2 regions of the Alteromonas sp. ABH4_453 genome follow, and region 1 is predicted to be linked to the other one. Evidence: predicted binding sites of a transcription regulator. Region 1 holds the regulator's gene; the other holds the start of a gene.

Region 1 (11,834 bases):
CACGTGCTCTCTGGAGAATGCACGTTGGACGAAGTGTTAGTGACCGGTCCTCACGGCATTAAGATTGCGCCTGCCACATCAGGCACGCAGTCAATGGCAGAGCTTTCACCAACGCAACACGCTGGTTTGATCAGAGCGTTTAGCGAATTACGCTCTCAGATAGATGTGCTAATCGTCGACACCGCGGCAGGCATATCAGACATGGTATTGAGCTTTTCAAAGGCCTCACAAGATATCATGGTCGTTGTATGCGATGAACCAACATCTTTAACAGATGCTTACGCACTAATAAAAATTCTTAACCGCGAGCACGGAGTTTTTCGTTTCAAAGTCGTAGCCAATATGGTTCGCGATGTGCGTGAAGGTCAGGAATTATTTAGCAAATTAAGCAAAGTGACAGGGCGTTTTCTCGATGTTGCTCTAGAATTAGTGGCGACAGTGCCATTCGACGAGAATATTCGCAAGGCGGTGCGCAAGCAAACTGCTATTGTTGACGCCTTTCCAGGCTCTCCGGCAGCAGTAGCGATAACTAAGTTGGCAAGTAAAGCACTTACGTGGCCAATTCCAGCGCAGCCCGGTGGACACTTAGAGTTTTTCATTGAACAATTAGTTGCAGAAAAAGCCGTAGGAAGTCAGCGTTGAACAGCAAGGCAGCCGCTTATCAACAACAAACAGATAAATCGCAGTTAGTCGAAAGACATGCGCCTCTGGTAAAGCGAATTGCGCATCATTTGATTGCGCGACTGCCTGCCAGCGTACTTGTTGATGACCTTATTCAATCAGGCATGATTGGGTTGCTAGAAGCCGCACGAAACTTTGACGGCTCTAAAGGCGCAAGTTTCGAAACCTTTGCAGGAATTCGGATCCGTGGTGCCATGCTCGACGAAATACGAAAAGGTGATTGGACCCCGCGTTCTGTTCACCGTAACGGCCGCGCCATAACGGAAGCGATATCTCAAGTAGAGAGCGAGACAGGGCGCGATGCACGAGATTCTGATATTGCTGACAAGCTTAACGTAAGCTTGCAGGATTATCACCAGATGCTTAATGAAGTAAATGCCGGAAAGCTGGTGGGTATTGAAGATTTAGGTGTGTCGGAAGATGTTATTACTACTGAACAAAGTAGAGGTAGTGACGCACCGTTAGAAGATTTAATGCAGGGTGCTTTTCAAAAAGCGCTTGCCCATGCAATTACGACATTACCTGAGCGAGAAGCGATTGTACTTTCACTTTATTACGATGAAGAACTAAACTTAAGAGAAATAGGCGAAGTTCTTGATGTAAGCGAGTCGAGAGTCAGTCAAATTCATAGTCAAGCCATGTTAAAACTCAAATCACGAATGAAGTCGTGGCAAGCTGACGAAGAATAGAGATTAATAACAATTAACCCCTCACTGGAGGCTATTTTGGACAAAAGCATGAAAATTCTCGTGGTCGATGACTTTTCTACCATGAGACGAATCATCAAAAACCTGCTTAAAGATTTGGGTTTTGCCAACATCCAGGAAGCGGATGACGGAAGCACTGCATTACCTATGTTACAACAGGGCGATTTCGACTTTGTTGTGACCGATTGGAATATGCCTGGTATGCAGGGCATCGATTTGCTTCGCGCTATAAGAGCAGACGACAAGCTTAAGCATTTGCCTGTGCTTATGGTTACTGCGGAAGCGAAAAAAGAGCAAATCGTTGCAGCGGCGCAAGCAGGTGTAAACGGTTATGTTGTAAAACCGTTCACAGCAGCAACACTAAAAGAAAAATTAGATAAAATATTCGAACGTTTAGGTTGATCCAGACGCTCACCAGATAAATGAGGTTCACTGGATGTCAACGAATGTAAACGTTCCAATATCGTTAGAGGAAGCAAAACAACTTGTCGCTTTTCTTGAAGAAGGCGATAAGACTTCAGCTAACGCACTACTTGAAGCCGTCTCAATGAAAGAGAATGTTGAGTTGTTTGCTGAAGTAGGAAAATTGACGCGTCAACTCCACGACGCGTTGAATAACTTTCAAATAGACGACCGCATCAAAAATTTAGCTACAGATGACATTCCTGATGCGCAATCCCGCCTTACCTACGTAATTGAAGAAACTGAAAAAGCTGCTAATACTACTATGGATGCCGTTGAGGCGAGCATGCCGATAGCAGAAATGCTGTCGGAGCGGATCGAAAAGGTCATGCCAGAGTGGAAGAAGCTTATGAATCGCCAAATCGAACTAGGTGAATTTAAGGCTTTATGCGCAGACTTAGACGAATTATTGGAAGAAGGTTCGGCTCAATCAGCTAAACTTACACAACTGCTTACCGAAGTGTTGATGGCACAGGGCTATCAAGACTTAACAGGGCAGGTTATTCGTCGCGTTATCGACCTTGTTAAAGAGGTAGAAGATAGTCTTGTAAACATGCTTACCATGTTTGGGGAACGCGACGGTACAGAACACACTAAACCATCTAGCGATAAGGCCGATAAGGTTGATGGTGTAGAGGCGGAAGGCCCAATCATTGATGCTGACCAACGAGACGATGTCGTTTCAGGTCAAGATGATGTAGATGATCTTCTGTCTAGCTTAGGTTTTTAGGGGAGCGGGTGCATGTCGTTTGATGTTGACGAGGATATATTACAGGACTTTTTGGTTGAGGCCGGAGAGATACTTGAACAATTACAAGAACAGCTCGTTGATCTTGAGAACAATCCTGAAGATGCGGATTTACTAAATGCAATTTTCCGCGGCTATCACACAGTAAAAGGGGGAGCTGGCTTCCTTTCTCTCACTGAGTTAGTTGAAATTTGTCACGGTGCAGAAAACGTTTTTGACGTAATGCGCAATGGCCAAAGAACGCTAACACCTGAATTAATGGATATTATTTTGCAGGCCACGGATGTGGTCGTTGAAATGTTCGAGCGCGTAAAAGCGCGCGAACCATTGGAGCCTGCAGATGCACACCTAGTGGACGTCTTACACAAATTAAGTCGCCCAGAATCTCCAGATGAAAACATATTCGATAACGCTAGTGCGCCCGCTGCCGAGCCAGAGGTGGTTGCTGAAGAGCCTGAGTTAGTTATAGAAGAGCCAGCACCGTCAACGTCTGATGCTAATGACAGTAGTGGTGGTATTGACGAAATTACCGAAGATGAGTTTGAGGCTCTTCTTGATGAGCTTCATGGTTCGGGTGCCCCAGGGCAGTCAGCACCAGCTAAAAGCGAACCTGCTAAGTCATCAGCGCCGGCGGCGAGTTCAGATAGCGATGATATTACCGACGAAGAGTTCGAAGCACTGTTAGACGACCTTCACGGAAAAGGTAAATTTAGCAGTGAAGAAAAGGCGGCTGCGCCAGCACCAGCATCTGCAACGCCATCTTCATCAGCAACCAGCGCAGGTGACGAAGAAATTACCGACGATGAATTCGAAGCGCTACTAGACCAGTTACATGGTTCTGGCCAAGGGCCGACTAAGCAGGGCGCGGCGTCAACGACGCCAGAGCCTCCTGTAGATAAAGCAGCAACAGAAGCTGTTCAGAAAGCAAAACAAGCTGCGCCAGCCGCGCCTAAAGCGACACCAGCGCCTAGCGCTGCAGCGCCAGCTAAAACAAGCGCACCTGCTGCGCCTAAAGCAGCGCCGAAAAAAGACGAGAAGAAGGCGGCACCTGCTGCGCCTCCTGCTGAGACTACAGTACGTGTAGATACCAAGCGCCTTGACCAAATCATGAACATGGTAGGTGAACTCGTACTAGTGAGAAACAGGCTCATTAGCTTAGGTATCAACAGTAACGACGAAAGCATGTCAAAAGCCATCGCCAACTTAGATGTGGTAACGGGTGACTTGCAAGGTGCGGTAATGAAAACCCGCATGCAGCCTATCAAGAAGGTGTTTGGTCGTTTCCCTCGTGTTGTTCGAGACCTCGCGAGAAGCTTAAAGAAAGAAATTACCTTAGAGTTGGTGGGTGAAGAAACCGATTTAGATAAAAACTTGGTCGAAGCTCTGGCCGATCCCCTCGTGCATTTGGTGAGAAACTCTGTCGACCATGGTATTGAGATGCCGGATGACCGTGCTGCTGCGGGTAAGCCTCGCATGGGTACGGTTCAGCTATCAGCATCTCAAGAGGGCGATCACATTCTTCTTACTATCGAAGATGATGGTAAGGGAATGGATGCAGAGAAGCTAAAAGAGATCGCTATTAGTCGTGGCGTATTAGATGCGGATGCAGCAGCGCGTATGTCTGACGTTGAGGCGTTTAACTTGATATTTGCACCAGGCTTTTCCACTAAGACTGAAATTAGCGATATTTCTGGTCGTGGTGTGGGTATGGACGTGGTTAAGACCAAAATTAACCAGCTCAACGGTACCGTGAACATTGATTCGCAGCTAGGAAAAGGCACGCGACTAGATATCAAAGTCCCGCTAACATTGGCCATTCTCCCGACGCTAATGATTGTTGTAGGAAAACAGACCTTTGCGTTACCATTAGGTGCGGTGAACGAAATAATAAACATGGACATCAAGAAGACCAACACGGTCGATGGCCAGTTAACAATGATTGTTCGTTCAAAAGCAATTCCTTTGTTTTTCCTTGGTGAATGGCTAATCCGAGGTCCCAAAAATATCGATAAAGAAAAGGGGCATGTTGTTGTGGTACAAATTGGTACTCAGCAAGTTGGATTTGTTGTAGACGCGCTAATAGGCCAAGAAGAAGTGGTTATTAAACCGCTTGATGCATTGTTGCAAGGTACGCCCGGTATGGCGGGAGCAACAATTACGTCAGACGGTGGAATTGCACTAATTTTAGATATTCCTAGCCTGCTAAAACGGTACGCGCGTAAACCCATCAAGTAAGGCGATGAATTAACAGGAATGATAATCCATGGTCTTTAAAGTCCTAGTCGTGGACGACTCGACCTTTTATCGCCGCCGAGTAAGAGAAATACTTGACGGCGATAGAGAACTTGAAGTTGTTGGGGAAGCGAGAAATGGGCGTGATGCACTCGACAAAGCCGAGGCGCTTAAACCCGATGTAATAACCATGGACGTTGAAATGCCAGTTATGGATGGTATTTCGGCCGTTAAGGCCATCATGGATAAACGTCCTACACCTATTTTAATGTTCTCTTCACTAACGCATCACGGCGCCCAAGCGACGCTTGACGCGTTAGAAGCGGGCGCGTTAGATTTTTTACCCAAAAAATTCGAAGACATCGCTCAAGATAGGAAAGATGCTTCGCGGCTACTTTGTACTAAAGTTAGGTTGATAGCGCGAAGAGGACTGGGGTTGAAGCGCCCATCCTTTCGCAATATTGAGACCAGAAAGCTTCCTGATAACGCGCCTAAACAAGCGTTTTTCAAAACCTCGGGGTTACTTTCTGGTCATAAAGACGCGGCTAAGCAGCCTACCGTTTCGTCTGTAAGACCAACAGGGAAGCAGTATAAATGTTTGGCAATAGGGGCATCAACAGGTGGGCCTGTAGCACTTCAAAAAGTGCTTTCTCCACTTCCTGGAGATTTCCCGTACCCCATTTTACTTGTGCAACATATGCCCGGCACCTTCACTAGTGCATTTGCACAGCGCCTAGACAGCAATTGCAAAATTGCTGTGAAGGAAGCTGAGCATGGCGATATTTTGAAACCTGGGCATGCTTACCTTGCGCCCGGAGGCAAGCAAATGCTTATTGAATCTGTTGGTCACAACAAGCGAGTTTCTATTGTTGATGCAACTCAGGCCGATAAGGTGAGCTATAAGCCAAGTGTAGATCTCACGTTTAGCTCTTTAGCTAAAGCCTATGGTGGGGATATTTTGGGAATCATATTAACGGGTATGGGAGCAGACGGTAGAGAAGGCTGTCGACTACTTAAAGATAAAGGTGCGACTATTTGGGCACAAGACCAAGACTCCTGTGTGGTTTATGGTATGCCTCAAGCTGTCGCCTCGGCCAACATATCGAGTAAGAATATTAGTATCGATGATATGAGCAGTTGCGTTCAAACCGAAATGCGATAGCACTTTGAATAGTAATGGAACAGCAATTATGAAAGTGTGGACGGTAGCAAATCAAAAAGGCGGAGTAGGTAAAACTACTACCACCGTAAGCCTTGGTGGCTTGCTTGCTCAAAAGGGCAAGCGAGTGCTTATGATTGATACTGATCCACACGCATCGCTTAGCTATTACTTTGGCATTGATGCAGAAGCGACAAGTCATTCAGTTTACGACATTTTTATTAATTCTAATGAGATTTCTGCCGATAAAGTAATGGACTGTCTCAGCCCTACAAAGCTCGACAATTTATACGTGCTACCAGCGACCATGGCTCTGGCAACCTTAGACAGAACCATGGGTAGCGAACAGGGTATGGGTTTAGTGCTAAAAAAAGCACTCGCAAAAATAGCTGATGAGTTTGATTTTGCCATTATCGACTGCCCACCTGTTTTGGGCGTGTTGATGGTCAATGCATTAGCGGCATGCGATAAGGTTATTGTGCCGACTCAGACAGAATATTTAGCGCTTAAAGGTTTGGATAGGATGATCCGAACAATGGAAATAATGGGGCGCTCGTTAAATAAGTCCTTTGACACCCTGATTATTCCAACTATGTTTGATAAGCGTACAAACGCCGCATTGGCGTCAAGAAAACGATTAATGAGCGATTACGGGGAGCGCGTCTGGGAAGGAGTGATTCCGGTTGATACGCACTTTAGAGATGCAAGCTTGGTACAGCTTCCTATCTCTGCTGCGTATCCAAAGACGAGAGGTGTAAATGCCTACGAGAAACTGCTAGCCGTATTGGAGAAATAACAAAAGCATGAGCAAGCAATCGCCATTTGCCCGAGAAGAAGTAATGGAGGCATACCTAGACAGCCTTCTTAAAGAGCCAGAAACACCTGAAGATGTGACTGTGCGCACGGCAAAATTGCTTGAGCAGGCTTCTCAGCAGATGGCTGAAACAGCGCTCGCTTCAACAACAAATGAAAGTGAGTCACCATCGAATGAGCAAGAGGCGATAGCAGAGAAGGTTACATCATTAATTGAAACGCAAAAAGTCGAGACGGTTGATGATGAACAGCAACATTTTTACCCTGAAACTTCAGCAGAGCAAGAAGAAAACGCTGCGTTAAATCGCGCCGAAAAAATAAAAGTTCCACTAAAGGATACTCTCGGCTTTCGTTTTCAGGCGCTATTCTTTGAGGTGGCGGGATTAACACTTGCGGTGCCATTAACATCGCTAGGTGGTATCCACCAAATTGAAAAAATAGGCCCTTTATTTGGAAAACCTGACTGGTTTATGGGTGTAATGTTGCACAGAGAGTCTAAACTAAGTGTTGTTGACTCTGCAAAATGGGTAATGCCGGAAAAATATGACGAAAACCTCGCACAATCACTCAACTACCGATATCTTATAATGTTAGGAGAGAGCGTGTGGGGTTTAGCAAGCGAAAAGCTTGTAAACACAGTCAATTTGACTACCGATGATGTTAAATGGCGCGAGTCCACAGGTAAGCGTCCCTGGTTAGCAGGGATGGTTAAAGAAAAAATGTGCGCGTTAATTGACGTTGAAGAATTAATATCTATGCTTAACAAAGGCTTAGGCAGTAACGACCAGACGCCATAGTATTGGGAGCCAGGTTCATGAGCGACGAAAGAATGAATAATAATGCTACCGACAGCAACGACGAAGTCCTTCAATGGGTGACGTATCGCTTAGGTGAAGAAACTTACGGTATTAACGTAATGCAGGTACAAGAAGTCTTGCGTTATACCGAAATAGCCCCTGTACCCGGTGCACCAGACTATGTGCTTGGTATTATCAACTTGCGTGGTAACGTTGTAACGGTTATTGATACACGTGCTCGTTTCGGATTACCTCCAACAGAAATTACTGACAATACCCGTATCGTTATTATTGAGTCTGACGAGCAGGTGGTTGGTATTCTGGTGGATAGTGTAGCCGAAGTGGTGTACCTGAAATCTTCAGAAATTGACAGTGCGCCTAACGTTGGTACTGAAGAGAGTGCTAAGTTTATCCAAGGTGTAAGTAACCGCGACGGCGAACTGCTTATTCTTGTAGATCTTAATAAATTGTTAAGCGACGAAGAGTGGGATGAGCTTAGCAACATCTAAATAAATGAATAGGCGGTATTGACTATAATACTGCCTACATTTCCCCAAGGGTTATGTCCATGGATTGGCAGCTTGCTGCACCTACCTTATTAGAACTCATACTGTGTATTCTTGTAGTTATACTCATCGCCGCGATGGGTGTGCTGTATTCACACATTAAGCAGTTGCGTTCTGCATTAAGCGAAAGTCAGCAAGCCAACGCAGAGGCTATTGCCCGTGCAGAAGCGCTCGCTAAAAATGCAAACAATCAACAAACTGAGGCCCAAGCTCGTACATTGGTTATTACTCGCCACCTTCAAGAGCTAGAAGAGAAACAAACTGATATTGAAAACCAGCTTCGAGAACTAAAGCTTCAAGACCCTTCATTACGTTTATATCAGCGTGCTGCAGACTTAGTTAAGCAGGGGGCTAGTATTGACGAGATTATTGAAGCCTGCGATATTCCTCGCGCTGAAGCTGAAATGTTAGTAATGGTGCATAAGCAAAATAGCTAACGTTTTCCCACCAGGTAAAAAAAACGTTTAGACGTCTAGACGTAAAGATGTTGACATATCGCCAGTTATAGACACAATACAGATATTGTAATTTATCACTGGAGTCCTCTATGCCAATTCGTATTCCTGAGCAGTTACCCGCGCAGAACGTACTACAAGGTGAAAACATTTTTACCATGGACATGGACAGGGCTGCCAATCAGGATATTCGTCCTCTTGAAGTCGGCATTCTTAATTTAATGCCGAACAAGATAGAAACAGAAGTACAGTTACTTCGCCTGCTGTCGAATACGCCGCTACAAATAAACGTAGACTTGATTCGCATTGATAATCAAGCACCCAAAAATACTCCACAGTCACACATGGATGCCTTCTATCACGACTTTTCAGCAGTCGCGAACAAAAAATACGATGGGCTTATTGTAACCGGTGCGCCTCTTGCGCTTATCGATTATGAAGAGGTGAAGTACTGGGACACTATGACGACAATACTGGAGTGGGCGCAGCGACACGTTAACTCTACTCTGTATTTATGTTGGGCTGCCCATGCCGCCATGTATCACTTTTATGGTATTACACGTGAAATCAAAGATGAAAAGTTTTCTGGTGTCTTTAAACATCAAGTAAACGACCCTAACAATGAACTGTTAAGAGGCTTCGACCCAACTTTTCACGCTCCCCATTCTCGTTACGGGCATATTGATACTTCGCTGTACAACAGTGTTGATGGGCTGAGCGTTGTAGCGGAGTCTGACGATGTAGGCGCTTATATTGTAGCGTCAGAAGACAAGCGTATGGTGTTTGTAACGGGTCACCCAGAGTACGATCCAGATACGTTAAAAGACGAATATTTACGGGATATTGCCGCGGGACAAACGCCGTCAATGCCGAAAAACTATTTTCAAGGGGATGATCCAGCCAAGTCTCCTATTGTACAGTGGCGCTCGCACGGCAGCCTATTGTTTACAAACTGGCTGAATTATTATGTCTATCAGACCACGCCTTACGATTTAAGTCAGCTTGCTGAAAAGTCACAGCCAAAGAGGTAGCACGTGAGCCAAAGATCACATTCAAACGCGCAGGCAACGCTTACAGAAGCCGCTAATAAACGCATTCTAATTTTAGACGGTGCAATGGGCACTATGATCCAGCGCCATAAGTTAGAAGAAGAAGACTATCGCGGGAAGCAGTTTGCCGACTGGCACTGCGACGTAAAGGGCAACAATGATCTGTTGGTCCTTACTCAGCCAGATATTATTTACCAAATTCATTGCGATTATTTTGAAGCTGGTGCGGATATTATTGAAACGAATACGTTTAACGCCACGACTATCGCTATGGCCGATTATGATATGCAGGCCCAATCGCGGGATATTAATTTAGCCGCGGCTAAATTAGCGCGTAAAGCTGCCGATGCATTCACAGCTAAAACCCCCGAGAAACCGCGTTTTGTTGCCGGTGTATTAGGTCCAACAAACCGCACGGCGTCTATTTCACCTGATGTTAATGACCCAGGTAAGCGCAATGTCACCTTTGACGAACTAGTGGAAGCGTATAGTGAGTCTACCGAAGCACTTATTGAAGGTGGCGTAGACTTAATCATGCTTGAAACTATATTCGATACGTTAAACGCGAAAGCAGCTGCGTTTGCCGTGGAGTCCGTATTTGAAAAACTGGGTAGGGCTTTACCTGTGATGGTATCAGGTACTATCACCGATGCTTCAGGGCGTACGCTCTCTGGTCAAACCGCAGAAGCGTTTTATTACTCAATGCGACATATTAGCCCATTTTCCTTCGGCTTAAACTGCGCATTAGGCCCGGATCTATTGCGTCAATACGTAGATGAAGTGGCCAATGTTAGTGAGTGCTTCATATCCGCACACCCTAATGCAGGCTTACCTAATGAATTTGGTGAATACGATATGGAAGGTCCAGAGATGGCCGAGCACATCAAAGAATGGGCGCAGTCAGGGCTAGTAAATATCGTAGGTGGCTGTTGTGGCAGTACCCCAGAGCACATTCGCGATATTGCTAACGCGGTCGAAGGTATTGCGCCACGCAAGCTACCCGAATTTGAACCTAAAATGCGTTTGTCAGGCCTAGAGCCGTTTGTACACTAGGAGGGCATAATGAGCGCAGAATTTTCTACATTTATTAATATCGGTGAGCGCACCAACGTTACAGGTTCAGCTCGTTTTAAACGCCTTATTCTTGAAGGTGATTACGAAACTGCACTTGATGTCGCAAGACAGCAGGTAGAAAACGGTGCCCAAATCATCGACATCAATATGGATGAGGCCATGCTTGATTCAAAGCAGGCCATGATCACCTTTTTAAACTTGATAGCCTCTGAGCCAGATATTAGCCGGGTTCCTATTATGATCGACTCGTCTAAATGGGAAATTATCGAAGCAGGGCTTAAGTGTGTCCAAGGTAAAGCGATAGTCAACTCAATTAGCTTAAAAGAAGGGGAAGAACTTTTCTTAAACCAGGCTAAGCTGATAAAGCGCTATGGTGCTGCAACTGTGGTGATGGCATTCGATGAGACCGGCCAGGCTGATACAAAAGCGCGCAAAGTTGAAATTTGTGAGCGTAGCTACAAGCTGCTTACAGAAGAAGTCGGCTTTCCACCTGAAGATATTATTTTTGACCCGAATATTTTTGCAGTAGCAACGGGGATTGAAGAGCACGATAACTACGCGGTTGATTTTATTGAAGCGACCCGCGAGATTCGTAAAACCTGCCCCTATTCACACATTTCTGGTGGCCTTTCTAATATTTCGTTTTCATTCAGGGGGAATAACCCGGTTCGCGAAGCGATGCACTCGGTGTTTCTGTACCACGCTATTCGCGCCGGTATGGATATGGCTATAGTTAACGCTGGTCAGCTAGAGGTGTATGACGAAATACCCGCCGAACTGCGCGATGCGGTTGAAGACGTGATTCTAAATCGCAGAAGCGATGCTACCGAACGTTTGCTTGATATTGCACCTAATTATCAAGGTGATGGTAAGGCTGCCGCGAAGGAAGATTTATCCTGGCGCGAGCAAGAAGTGAATAAACGCTTAGAGCATGCGCTTGTTAAAGGCATTACCGATTACATCATTGAAGATACCGAAGAAGCGCGTCAACAAGCTGAACGTCCACTACACGTTATCGAAGGGCCGTTAATGGACGGCATGAACGTGGTAGGGGATTTATTCGGTGAAGGTAAGATGTTCCTTCCGCAGGT
Region 2 (11,834 bases), on a different contig from region 1:
CATTGCTATGAGTAGTGGCGGTGTTGCGCCAGTTCTGCTGCGTTATTTGCGCCAAAAATTAGAGACTGTTCTGCCGGCCAATTTAAGTCGATTAGGCGCGTTCTCTGAAAAATTCCGCGAAAAAGTCAAACAGACGCTTAACGGTGTAACTGCAAGACGCTACTTCTGGGAAGACGTGCTCGACGGCGACATTGCAGAAATGGTTGAAAAAGGCCAAGACCAAAAAGCTGATGAGGCCTTTGATTTAGCGTTGCAAGCTGCTGCTGAAGACAAAAAAGTAGAAGGGCAAGTCTATTTGGTGGGAGCAGGACCGGGCGATCCAGACTTACTTACCTTTCGTGCATTGCGCTTAATGCAAAAGGCCGACGTGGTAGTCTATGATCGCTTGGTATCGCCGCAAATTCTTGAGCTTGTACGCCGTGACGCTGAGAAAATCTATGTTGGGAAAGCCAAAAGCAATCACACGCTCCCTCAAGACGATATTAATCAGCTAATGGTTGATGAAGCGAAAAAAGGTAATCGCGTGGTGCGCTTGAAAGGCGGCGACCCATTCATATTTGGTCGCGGTGGAGAAGAAATTCAAACCCTTATTCAGCATGGTATTGAGTTTCAAGTGGTTCCCGGCATTACCGCAGCAAGCGGGGCGTCTAGCTATGCAGGCATTCCACTTACTCATCGCGATCACGCACAGTCTGTGGTATTTGCCACCGGTCACCTAAAAAATGGCACTATCGACCTCAACTGGCCAGCCCTTGCGCAGAAGAATCAAACCGCTGTGTTTTATATGGGTTTAACAGGCTTGCCTATTATCTGCGAAAAGCTTATTGAACACGGTCTTGATGCCAATACGCCAATTGCGCTGGTGCAGTCCGCAACTACTGAAAAACAACAGGTGTTAACAGGCACCCTTGAGAACATTGTCGCCAAGCAGGAAGAAGCGCAGCTTCAGCCGCCTACACTGATTATTGTGGGTAGCGTGGTAAGTCTTCACGATGAGTTAAACTGGTTTCTAGAATAGGCGACGTAAGTCGCCTTACTTTCCACACCAACCAATTGGTCCAAACTATTGTGCTATTCATGCCACCTGCTGATTTGATTAAGGCATGAACTTGTTTTTTACACGCAGGCGCGCATACTCAACATACTGTGAATATGTGAAAAACGGTGCGCACTCCATTGTTAAAAAAAAGCCTTAGCGGTTATTTGTCTTTTTCAAGTTTTAAGTCGCCTTATACCTTAAAACCAGTGAGGTGGTATGGGTTAGCCGGCGTATTTTTACTTATTTCAGGAATATTCTTTTCGTGTGTTGCCTATAGCGAACAACTCAAGTACAAAAAAACTAAAACCGACACGGGGGTTAGTTTAAGTTACCAATGGCTAGATAACGATAACACACGACAAACTATTTCTTTTGAGCTACCCAATAGCGCATTGAGAGAGGCCCCTTCACGGCAAGCCAACTACAAACCAAAGGTTGCTCAGCGATACATTATCGTTGCATTAACCGAAGAGGCAAAAAAAATAGACCCGAAAGTTGCGCGTGTGAAGATAACGCCCAAAAGAGAGTCAATTGATATCCAGGTTACAGGGTCAGATGAAGCAAAAGTTGAAGAAATACTCAGTAAATTAAAAGCTATTCAGCAGCAAGAGTACGATAAGTACTTGCGAGACCATTACTTTACCCGCTTTACAACCTTGTTTAATCAAAAGGCGGTAAAACCGGACCACGTGCGATATGTTGCTGAGTCGGTAAAGCCTTTAGTAGCAGCATCACAAGCGTTTTATGAAAAAGTGGCTTCACAGTCAGACTCTAGGGCCTATTTCTCGCTAATTCTTAGCTGGCTTCAAAGTATCCCTTACGACACCTTAGAAGATAGAGTAGTGAGTAACGGGTCTGGCTATGCGCCGCCTGTAAACGTGCTTTTGCATAACCTGGGTGATTGCGATAGTAAAGCAGTATTGGCATCGTCAATGGTGCGTGCATTTCTACCGTCAACCAAAATGGTTATGATATTTTTACCTAATCATGCGCTGCTTGGCATTGCCTTGACGCCCATGAAGGATGACAGAACCATAGAATACGACGGTGACACCTATGTACTCTACGACCCAACAGGACCGGCGCTTATTCCGTTTGGACAAGTATCTGAAGATACCGAACGCCACATTGTAACCGGGCGCTATCAAGTGGAAACAGTCGAATGATCGGATTTAATGCCCCCATAGTGCAATGAAAGAATATCTTCACCAGTTAGGAAAACAAAAAGCGCCTTTACGATAAAGGCGCTTTAATTAAAATGCTTAGAAAAGGCTGATTGCTAGAGATTTTCTTCAGCAAAACTCGCAAGACGACTTCTTACCACGCCGTCTAGGTTTATGGTGGCACTGCCCGAGAAGTCTTTAAACTTCTCAACCAAGTAAGTAAGCCCGGAGGTCACAGCACTTAAGTAGTTACTGTCTATTTGTGCCAGGTTACCGCCTACAATCAGCTTTGTTCCTTCACCGCAGCGTGTGATGATGGTTTTAAGCTGTGACGCCGTTAAGTTTTGTGATTCATCCAAAATCACAATGGCATTTTGAATGCTTCGGCCTCGCATAAAGTTCACCGACTTGTACTGAATGTTGGCTTTTTCCATGATGTAATTCATAGAACCTTTGGTATTTTCGTCGTGCTTGTGAAGTACTTCCAAAGAGTCGGTAATAGCCGCCAACCAAGGCAGCATTTTTTCTTCTTCCGTTCCCGGTAAGAAGCCGATGGACTCAGCAATTTCCGGCGTGCTTCGCGTAACAATGATTTTGTCATACATGTTACGCTCTACCACCATTTCAAGGGCTGCCGCTAACGCAAGTAGCGTTTTACCACTACCGGCAGGGCCTGTGAGAATAACCATATCAATATGTGGGTCTAGCAACGCATGGAGCGCCATGGCCTGCCCTATATTTTTGGGTGTAATGCCCCAGGCGTGACGACCCATCAAGCGTTCATAACCTAAATCCAACACCTCTAAATGATCGTCGGTGATCTCTTCTACTAAACCTGCAAACTGTTTAGTTTCGTCGAGCAAAAACTCGTTTACATACGCTTCTGGCAACATAGACTTGGGGATAGTGTGAATAGTGTCGCGCCCTTCGCTGCGGCTATCCACGCTTTTTACGCTGTCCCAAAAATTACCGTCAAAGGTATGAAACCCGCGAGATAGATATTTGATGTCAGTAATTAGCTGATCGGTGCGGTAGTCTTCAACATGAGCGAGGCCTGCCCCTTTCGCTTTAAGGCGCATGTTTAAGTCTTTGGTAACCAACACCACTTTTTGCGGCGCGAACGTCTTTTGCAAGTGCAGCGCTACGTTAATGATGCGGTTGTCATTCTCATTGCTGGTAAAAACTTGCTGGGCTTCGACCATATTAAGGTCGGCAAATATAGATAGACTCCCTGTAGGTGCCGTTTGACCCGCGCCTAACCCTTCCATCGATACACCCGCTAGCATATCTTCTGGCGTTGCGTCGTGGAGTAAATCCTCCATAGCCCGAATGGATACCCGTGCATCACGCGCCACGTCTTTTTTGCTGTCTTTGATGTAGTCGAGTTCTTCCAATACGGTCATTGGAATAACAACATCATGTTCTTTAAAGGAGAGAAAAGCGTGAGGTTCGTGCAGCAGGATATTGGTATCGAGGACGTAAATCTTAGTATCGGTAGAATTTTTTTTTGGCATCCTTCACTCCGGTAAATAAAGCCAGGTCAGACGTATTGTTCATTTATGAACGCACGCGCTAACAAGCTACAGTTACGGTTGTAGGAGAATGCCGCTCGAAACAGGACTTCTTCCCCTACTCGCGTCGACTGAGAAGCAGTACTACTCTTTCTGCCTCAAAGGTTCGTTTGTTAAATTAGCGAACCCTTAATTCCACCATAATCCAGTTTTTCAGATTTAGCACTGTTTTTTCTTTTTTATTTTTCGTTAGAGCAAGTGAGAAGCGACGAACAGTCCCTTCACGTTATATGAGATAGCACAGCGCTCCAATTTTGATAAAAAGAAGAAACTGGCATACTTGGTTCGTAACAAATGCTCACACTTTAACGACAGTTAGCGTAGTTTTAACTGCGTTTTTAATACCCAAATACGCTAAGGTGTACTTGTTGAAGCGGTGAATAAAACACGGGGGCTAACCCAATGCCCCCCCCCAATAAAGTGGATGCGTTTAAATTAATAACACTCAGGGAAAGAGCAGCTATGAATTGGCTTAACATCACAAAAATAAAAACAGCCATAAGCATGACGTTAGCGCTACTAGCGTGCTTTAACGTTGAAATTGCATGGGCGAATAGCCAAGCGCACAATAATTTTTCCCCTTCTACCATTCTAATCAAGGTTGCGAAAAGCACGGCTGATAAGTCTGAAAAATGGGTAGTCACTTACACATTAACTACGCCAGCCAAAACGCTGGCTTTTGTTAGAAACCCAGATACATCAAGAACAACACGTTGGTTCGCGCAAGACAACGACATAGAAATCGTCTTTGATAACGTCAAACACCAAGAACTTGTACGCTCGAAGTCGGGCAAGCCCCTCTCTACCGTGTCATTTTTACTGACGCCCACCTATAAACATTTGGGTAAAGATTACGCACCATTTTCTCCTTTTTCTGATGGTGGAAATGCCTTTCACTCTGGGCGACTGTTTGCTTGTGCTAATGCCTGTACTGAAGAAGATAATAAATGGCACCTGATACTCAATGTTCCCAGTGATGAGCACATAGTGTTGAATGGCAAAGTAGTGAAAAGCAGCGTGTCGTGGACAGATAACAATGACGGAAGAGTTGTGTATGTGGGTAGGCAACAGCCAATTATTACCGATGATGTGGTTGCCCTAATTGATCCCGGGCTTCCTGAAAACATTAAAGCTTCGCTAGAAGAAGATATACCCAACATGATGGCGTTTTTCTCCCATTCTCTTAATCCGCTTAAGGGCGAAAAGCCCATGTTACTTGCCTCTTATGCAAACGTAAACGATCACTCTACACAAGGCGGCACACTACCTAACCAGATATTTATGCATTGGAACAGACAAGACTTAAATGAGCAGGCCGATAACAGCAGCTTTGTTAACCAAACACTTTGGTTCTTTGCTCACGAAGTCGCCCATTTATATCAGCCCGGCAGTACCGAAGGTGTATCAGAAAACGAGGAGCAGTCTTGGCTGCACGAGGGCAACGCCGACTACTTTGCGGCAATCGCCATGAACTTCCTCTACGAAGACGCCAATAGCTACGTTGAAAGCCGAATGACCCGCGCTTTCGAGCGCTGTACTGAAGGGCTGGCGCAGACTACGCTGGCTCGTGCTTATAAAAACGGGCACTTCAATCTTTATTATTCATGCGGGATGATAATGCACCGCGCCATCGATAGCGTGGTGCAACAAAAAACGTTAGGTGAGGAGTCGCTGTTCACTGTATGGAAGCGACTTCAAAAAGCAGTGAATAATGGTATGCCGCCTGGCACAGCGACGTTCTTAAACTTGTTAGAACGATACCATGCACCTGAGCTTATAAAAGCCATCAACAGTGCAACGAGTGATGATGCAGCAAAAGCCATTCAAGGAATTGAAAACCTTTTTCAGATGCATCAGATCCCCTCTTCGCCCATGTAGTAAAAATGACAACCAATGGTCTAGTATTAATGACTTATCACAACGCAATGCGTACAATACCGCCCCCCGAAAAACAGGTTGGTGATTTATGAGTTCAGATAGTCAATTTTTAGTTGGTCAGCGTTGGTTAAGCAACACCGAAATAGAGCTGGGGCTGGGCGTGGTTATCGGTAACGATTTCCGCTCAGTTGAAGTGTTGTATCCGGCAACAGGCGAAGCGCGAAAATACACAAAGCAGGACGCGCCGCTTACGCGACTAATATTCGAAATTGGCGAAACGGTCAAAAGCCAAGATGGCTGGGAAATGACCATTACTGAAAAAGAAGAAAGCCAAGGTTTATTTATATATCACGGGCTTCGTGAAGATACCAAGGCCCAAGTGCGTTTACCTGAAACCATGCTAGACAGCCACATTCGCTTAAACCAACCTGAAAAGCGCCTGTTTAGTCAGCAACTAGACAATCCGAAATGGTTCGACTTACGTGAACGCGCCCTAGACCATCAATACGAATATTTGCGTTCAAGTACTATCGGCCTTGCCGGTGCCCGTATATCGCTTATCCCGCACCAGCTACACATAGCGTCAGAGGTAGGCGGAAGACACGCGCCTCGCGTATTGCTTGCTGATGAAGTAGGGCTTGGTAAAACCATTGAAGCCGCGTTAATTATTCACCAGCAGCTTAAAACAGGCCGTGCAGAGCGCGTGCTTATCTTGGTTCCAGACTCGCTCATGCACCAATGGCTAGTTGAAATGCTGCGCCGTGTAAATCTTCCCTTCGCCATTTACGATGAGAGTCGCTGCGAAGCGATAGAAGAGAGCGAAGGTCTAGAAGATGACGATACAGCTGACACAGCCGCAGTAAACCCATTTGAAAGCGATCAGTTGGTACTTTGCAGTATCAACTTTCTCAGTAAGAGCGAAAAACGCCAGCAACAAATTCAAGCCGCAGGTTGGGATTTAATGGTTGTCGATGAAGCCCACCACCTTGCGTGGTCAAGTGAGGCTCCTTCTGCCGAATACCTATGTGTTGAAGCACTAGCGAATCAAACACCTGGCGTATTGCTACTTACCGCAACGCCTGATCAGCTTGGTCACGAAAGCCACTTTGCACGCTTACGCCTACTCGACCCGGCTCGCTTTCATAGTTACGACGCTTTCTTAGATGAAGAATCGAAATACAGCCAGCTCGCCGATGCGGTAGCGCCATTACTTTCAGACGCCGAGCCGAACGACAAACAGCGCAGCAAACTCGCAGAATTTGCGCCTGACGTAATGGAACATGCGGGTGATTTAAGTGCGCCGGAAAATCGTCATGCGTTGCTGCATCAACTTATCGACTGTCACGGCACAGGTCGCATGCTGTTTAGAAACCGTCGCGCCAATATCGAAGGCTTTCCGGAGCGTAAACTAAGTGCATATGAATTGGCTTTGCCGGAGGTTTATTCAGAGGCAGTGAGCGGCGGCGACCTAACCTATTCACTATACCCTGAGCGTATGGCAAGTGTTGTTAATAGCTGGACTAAGCACGACCCTCGCGTTGAGTGGCTGCTAGATTTTATGCAAAGCGTTAAGCCAGAAAAGATTCTGCTTATTTGCGCAAGCGCTCGTACGGCACAAGAACTAGGCGAAGTCATTCGCACGCAAACCGGTATTCGCCACAGTGTGTTCCACGAAGGCATGAGCATCGTAGAGCGTGATAAGGCCGCCCATTACTTTGCTGACGAAGAAGACGGCGCTCAAATTCTACTGTGCAGTGAAATTGGCAGTGAAGGCCGTAACTTCCAGTTCGCTCACCACTTGGTTCTGTTCGACTTGCCCATTACGCCAGACCTGCTTGAACAGCGTATTGGTCGTCTTGACCGTATTGGCCAAACCCAAACCGTACAAATTCACGTGCCGTATTTAGCGAAAACCGCGCAGCACGTTTTACTAGATTGGTATCACGAAGGGCTTAATGCCTTTGAGAAAACCTGTCCGACCGGCTCTGGTGTGTTTGACGACGTTAAACCTTTGCTTATTGGTGCCTGCTTACACCCTAATGATATGAATGCCCGTGACGAGCTTGTAAACATGAGTGTTACGCTAAATAGCCAGCTGGTGGCACAGCTTGAAGCCGGTCGCGATCGACTTCTTGAGCTTAATGCTTCTGGAGAAGGCCGTGTAGAGCAACTGCTTGAAGACATTATCACCCTTGATAGCGAACAAGATTTGTCGCGCTTTATGGGCCGTGTATTTGACGCTATCGGCGTCCAGCAGGACGAAAAAGGCAATGACTGCTTTATTCTTATGCCAACTGAATCGATGGTGAGCCAGCTTCCAGGTCTTGACCCAGAAGGCATGACGGTTACTTACAAGCGCCGTGTTGCCACCACGCTAGAAAACGTGCAGTTTTTAAGTTGGGATCATCCACTTGTGCATACCGCCATGGACGTAGTACTCACCGACGTACACGGAAAGAGCAGCATGGGCTTCATTGCCGAGCCGTCTCTGCCAAAAGGCGCTTATTGGGTTGAGGCGTTGTTTGTGCTGCAGGCGCAAGCGCCTAAAGCGCTTCAGTTGGGCCGCTTCTTACCTCAAACGCCCGTGCGAGTGTGTTTAGATGCGCAAGGAAACCCGTCTGAATTGAGCTTCGACGTTAAGCGTAAAATTGGACGTAAGATCTCGGCTCAGCTTCTAAAAGCCTTGCAACAGCCGCTTGAGCTTGCCATTGAAAAGGCGCGTAAGCTTGCCCACCAACAAGCGAACCAAAAGCAACACGATGCACTTAACAGTATGCACAGCACGCTTAACGAAGAAATACAGCGCTTACGCGATCTTCAAAAGCGTAACCCAGCAGTACGTGACAGCGAAATTGAGTTTATCGAAACGCAAATGAACGCCCTTGATAAAGTTATTCAGGATGCAGACGTTCAGCTGGACGCCATTCGTATTGTGGTAAATAACCCGTAACCTCGAAAGGTTAAACATTCAAGAGCGACTGTGAAGCAACGAGTACATAATGGCGAACCCAAGTTTTGTTTATAACCCACCGATGACACCTTATCTTGATATTTTGTATCAAGATGAGGACATGGTGGTTGCGCATAAACCTAGCGGGCTATTGAGCGTTCCGGGCAAAGCATTAGAACACCGCGACTCGCTGATCAGCCGGGTGAACCGTGTTTATCCCACCGCCACAGTAGTACATCGCTTAGACATGGCGACTTCGGGTATTTTGGTGCTGGCGCTCAATAAAGACAGCCATCGCCATATCTCGAAACAGTTTGAACTTCGGCAAACTAAAAAACGTTACTTCGCCCTAGTTCATGGGCATGTAGAACAAGACAGCGGAGAGGTTAATTTACCCCTTATTTGCGACTGGCCGAACAGACCGAAGCAAATGGTAGATTTCGAGCGCGGTAAAAAAGCCGTAACGCACTTTGACGTCATTGAGTGCACACTGGATGAAGAAGAGCGACCCTATTCTCTTGTTGCCCTCTATCCCATTACCGGTCGTTCTCACCAACTGCGCGTGCATATGCTTGCTCTAGGTCACCCTATTTTAGGGGATAGACTCTATGCCCATGAAGAGGCGCTATCCATGGCAGCCCGCTTACAGCTTCATGCTGAAAGCTTGAGTCTTTTGCACCCGACACTTGGGCATTGGCTGCACTTTCAAACTACTATCCCTTTTAGCCAGTATCGTCCCAACCCGCTTGCTGAAAATGTCGAGTAACACTTTCGCGTTACGCCGCTTTACCAACCGACCTCATTATAGTTTTAAAGCGCATTGCCGATAACCTTATTAGAACGATTTGGTTGATGAATTGATTTGATACTGACTGCTCTGTCCGTATCAAGGTAATAGGTAAAGGCAAACCACATTATATGAAAAGGCACGCTCTCCTTATAACCTTGGCAGTTATGATTTCACTATTGCCTTTAAAGGCTTACTGCAACTTTTTTACGGATGTAAAAAATGCTTATCTGCCAGGCGAAGTACACGCGCTTATGGTTGGCGAAATGGAAGTGCCACTTATTGAAGTTGAGGCGAAAACACCTCTCCCCTTGGGGGTTGCCATTGTGCTCACAGAGCCTTTTCCATCGAGCCTTACCCTCGCACAAGGAAACCGCTTAGCAAATATGCTTGCAGAGAAAGGCTGGAATGTCGTTATAAGCCCTTTCAACATGCCCATAAGCTCGACCACCGTCAAACCCAATGGTGAACAAGACAGCGAAATATTGACAGAAGGAGCCTCGCCATTAACTGATACAGCGCAAGTCATTCACCCTAGAAGTAACCAACTGACGCAGTACCTCAACTTTGAATCGACGACGACTGCACTAACGCTGCAAATCAGTGCTTTAGATAATTATTTACAAGATAGATCAGGATATCGCATGGTGATCGCACAGGGGATGCTTGCTACCGCTTACCTGTCTTCCATAGAGACAATACCTAGCTTACAGCCTGACACTTTTGTTGCCATTTCGCCGTTTTGGCCAGAGGAAAATACAAACAACTTAGTCATTGACACTATAGCGAAAGCGAGCTTTCCAGTGCTCGACCTATCCCTCAGCAACTTTAATGACTGGGAGACTAGCACAGCAATGAAAAGGAAAGTTAGAGCAAAAAATGAACTTAAATTGCACTACAGGCAAGTTACAATTCCAAATAATTCTTTAACCTTTAGTATAAAAAAAATTGAAAAAACACCTAACATTCAAATGGTTGCAAATAGCACTGTAGGCTGGACACGGCATCTAGGCTGGTAATTACGTCATCTTGAGATTACGCTAAATTAGTACCCAAAACAGTTACCTACCCGCAACAGAGCGAACAGTGGGTCAATACTGTCAATGGTAATCATGTAATGAACTATACTAATTTAAGCAAACAAAGATGGTTGAGTTACTCGTGGATGTTCAGAATTTTGTAGATAACAAAGCGAAACAGCTGTGTTTCTATTTGAGAGCATTTTGGCAAGGAGAGCTTCCGGTCGAGGAGATCGAGCTATTCTTTTGGGATAGCATGGAAGAATGGGGTCAAATTGAATGCACGCTAACACAGCCTTACACACAGAAAGAACGTGTATTTTGGCATTTGCTTCACCAAGTGCATTACTGGAATGAAGAAAAATTGACGAAAGACCAGTTTCTTGTTGATGAGCTTACTAATTGCGTCAATTTTCTTGAAGGCCTAGGGCACTGTCCTCTAGACTGCGTGGGTATCCGCCCTTAAATCTCTCTTACTTAACCGCGGTAATTATACCAATCCGCCTTCACAGTTTTATTGCTAAACACCGTGGTTCATGGCTCAATACACTTTTGAGTCAACGCCGAAGGTCGAAGTATTGCTAACTGCATTAAAAACGTTCAATGACAAACGTTACCTAACCATTTTTCTTTTTGGCATTTCCAGTGGCTTTCCTTGGATCATGATTGGGTCGGTATTATCAGCATGGTTAAAGGATGAAGGGTTATCGCGTTCGGCTATTGGTTTGTTTGGCATTATCTTTGCCACTTACTCATTTAATTTTTTATGGTCTCCTCTTGTCGACAAGCTCAAGCCCCCACTATTAGGTCAGCGACGAGGCTGGATTTTTTTGATGCAAAGCTGTGTTGTTTTGCTCTGTTTGACCATGTCACAACTTAACACTGACCATGATTTATTTTACGTTGCATTAATCGGCTTATTGATTGCCATTGCTTCTGCTACACAGGATATTGCTATTGATGGCTTTCGGATTGACTGTATTGAACAAGATGATAAAGACGGTATGTCAGCCGCCTCATCGATGGCGACCGCCGGTTGGTGGACAGGATACGGTGGCCTTGGTGCTATACCCTTTTTTTTAGCAGATCTAACGTCTTGGTCATGGCCAAACATATACCTATTACTGGGTGCTATCATGGCGTTATTGGCCTGTGCGACTTGCTTTGCCAATGAGCCCAATGTAGACAGAGAGGCCCTGCTTGGCCGCATAACGAATACCCACGAAAATAAGTCAGCGGTGCTCAATTGGTTAAGAACAACGCTCATTACGCCATTTTCTGAGTTCTTTAGTCGAAATGGCATCAAGCTGGCAGCTTCATTTTTATTATTCATTTTCCTTTTCAAAATTGGTGAGGCTTTTTTAGGCCGTATGAGCATTGTGTTCTACAAAGAGGTCGGATTTTCAAATACCGATATTGCTACTTAT

The links. The regulator FliA, encoded in region 1, starts transcription of late flagellar genes. The targets are predictions, from matches to a motif close to CTAAAGNTNNNNNNNNNNNNGCCGATA.
Region 2: the regulator FliA is predicted to act here: its motif matches at 9,404-9,430, upstream of ACXAGV_RS09050 (DUF3530 family protein).

The regions. Positions count from the first base shown of each region.
Region 1 is NZ_JBSWXP010000006.1:89,049-100,882, forward strand. It holds gene ACXAGV_RS13020 (MinD/ParA family protein) at 1-642, shown strand, start outside; gene ACXAGV_RS13025 (RNA polymerase sigma factor FliA) at 639-1,370, shown strand; gene cheY (chemotaxis response regulator CheY) at 1,407-1,790, shown strand; gene ACXAGV_RS13035 (protein phosphatase CheZ) at 1,825-2,580, shown strand; gene ACXAGV_RS13040 (chemotaxis protein CheA) at 2,593-4,833, shown strand; gene ACXAGV_RS13045 (protein-glutamate methylesterase/protein-glutamine glutaminase) at 4,862-5,992, shown strand; gene ACXAGV_RS13050 (ParA family protein) at 6,021-6,785, shown strand; gene ACXAGV_RS13055 (chemotaxis protein CheW) at 6,793-7,599, shown strand; gene ACXAGV_RS13060 (chemotaxis protein CheW) at 7,617-8,108, shown strand; gene ACXAGV_RS13065 (DUF2802 domain-containing protein) at 8,168-8,602, shown strand; gene metA (homoserine O-succinyltransferase MetA) at 8,713-9,651, shown strand; gene ACXAGV_RS13075 (homocysteine S-methyltransferase family protein) at 9,655-10,722, shown strand; gene metH (methionine synthase) at 10,732-11,834, shown strand, end outside.
Region 2 is NZ_JBSWXP010000004.1:58,876-70,709, reverse strand. It holds gene cysG (siroheme synthase CysG) at 1-1,018, shown strand, start outside; gene ACXAGV_RS09075 (hypothetical protein) at 1,177-2,205, shown strand; gene ACXAGV_RS09070 (PhoH family protein) at 2,319-3,716, opposite strand; gene ACXAGV_RS09065 (gluzincin family metallopeptidase) at 4,236-5,651, shown strand; gene rapA (RNA polymerase-associated protein RapA) at 5,740-8,601, shown strand; gene rluA (bifunctional tRNA pseudouridine(32) synthase/23S rRNA pseudouridine(746) synthase RluA) at 8,651-9,367, shown strand; gene ACXAGV_RS09050 (DUF3530 family protein) at 9,520-10,407, shown strand; gene ACXAGV_RS09045 (hypothetical protein) at 10,550-10,873, shown strand; gene ACXAGV_RS09040 (AmpG family muropeptide MFS transporter) at 10,944-11,834, shown strand, end outside.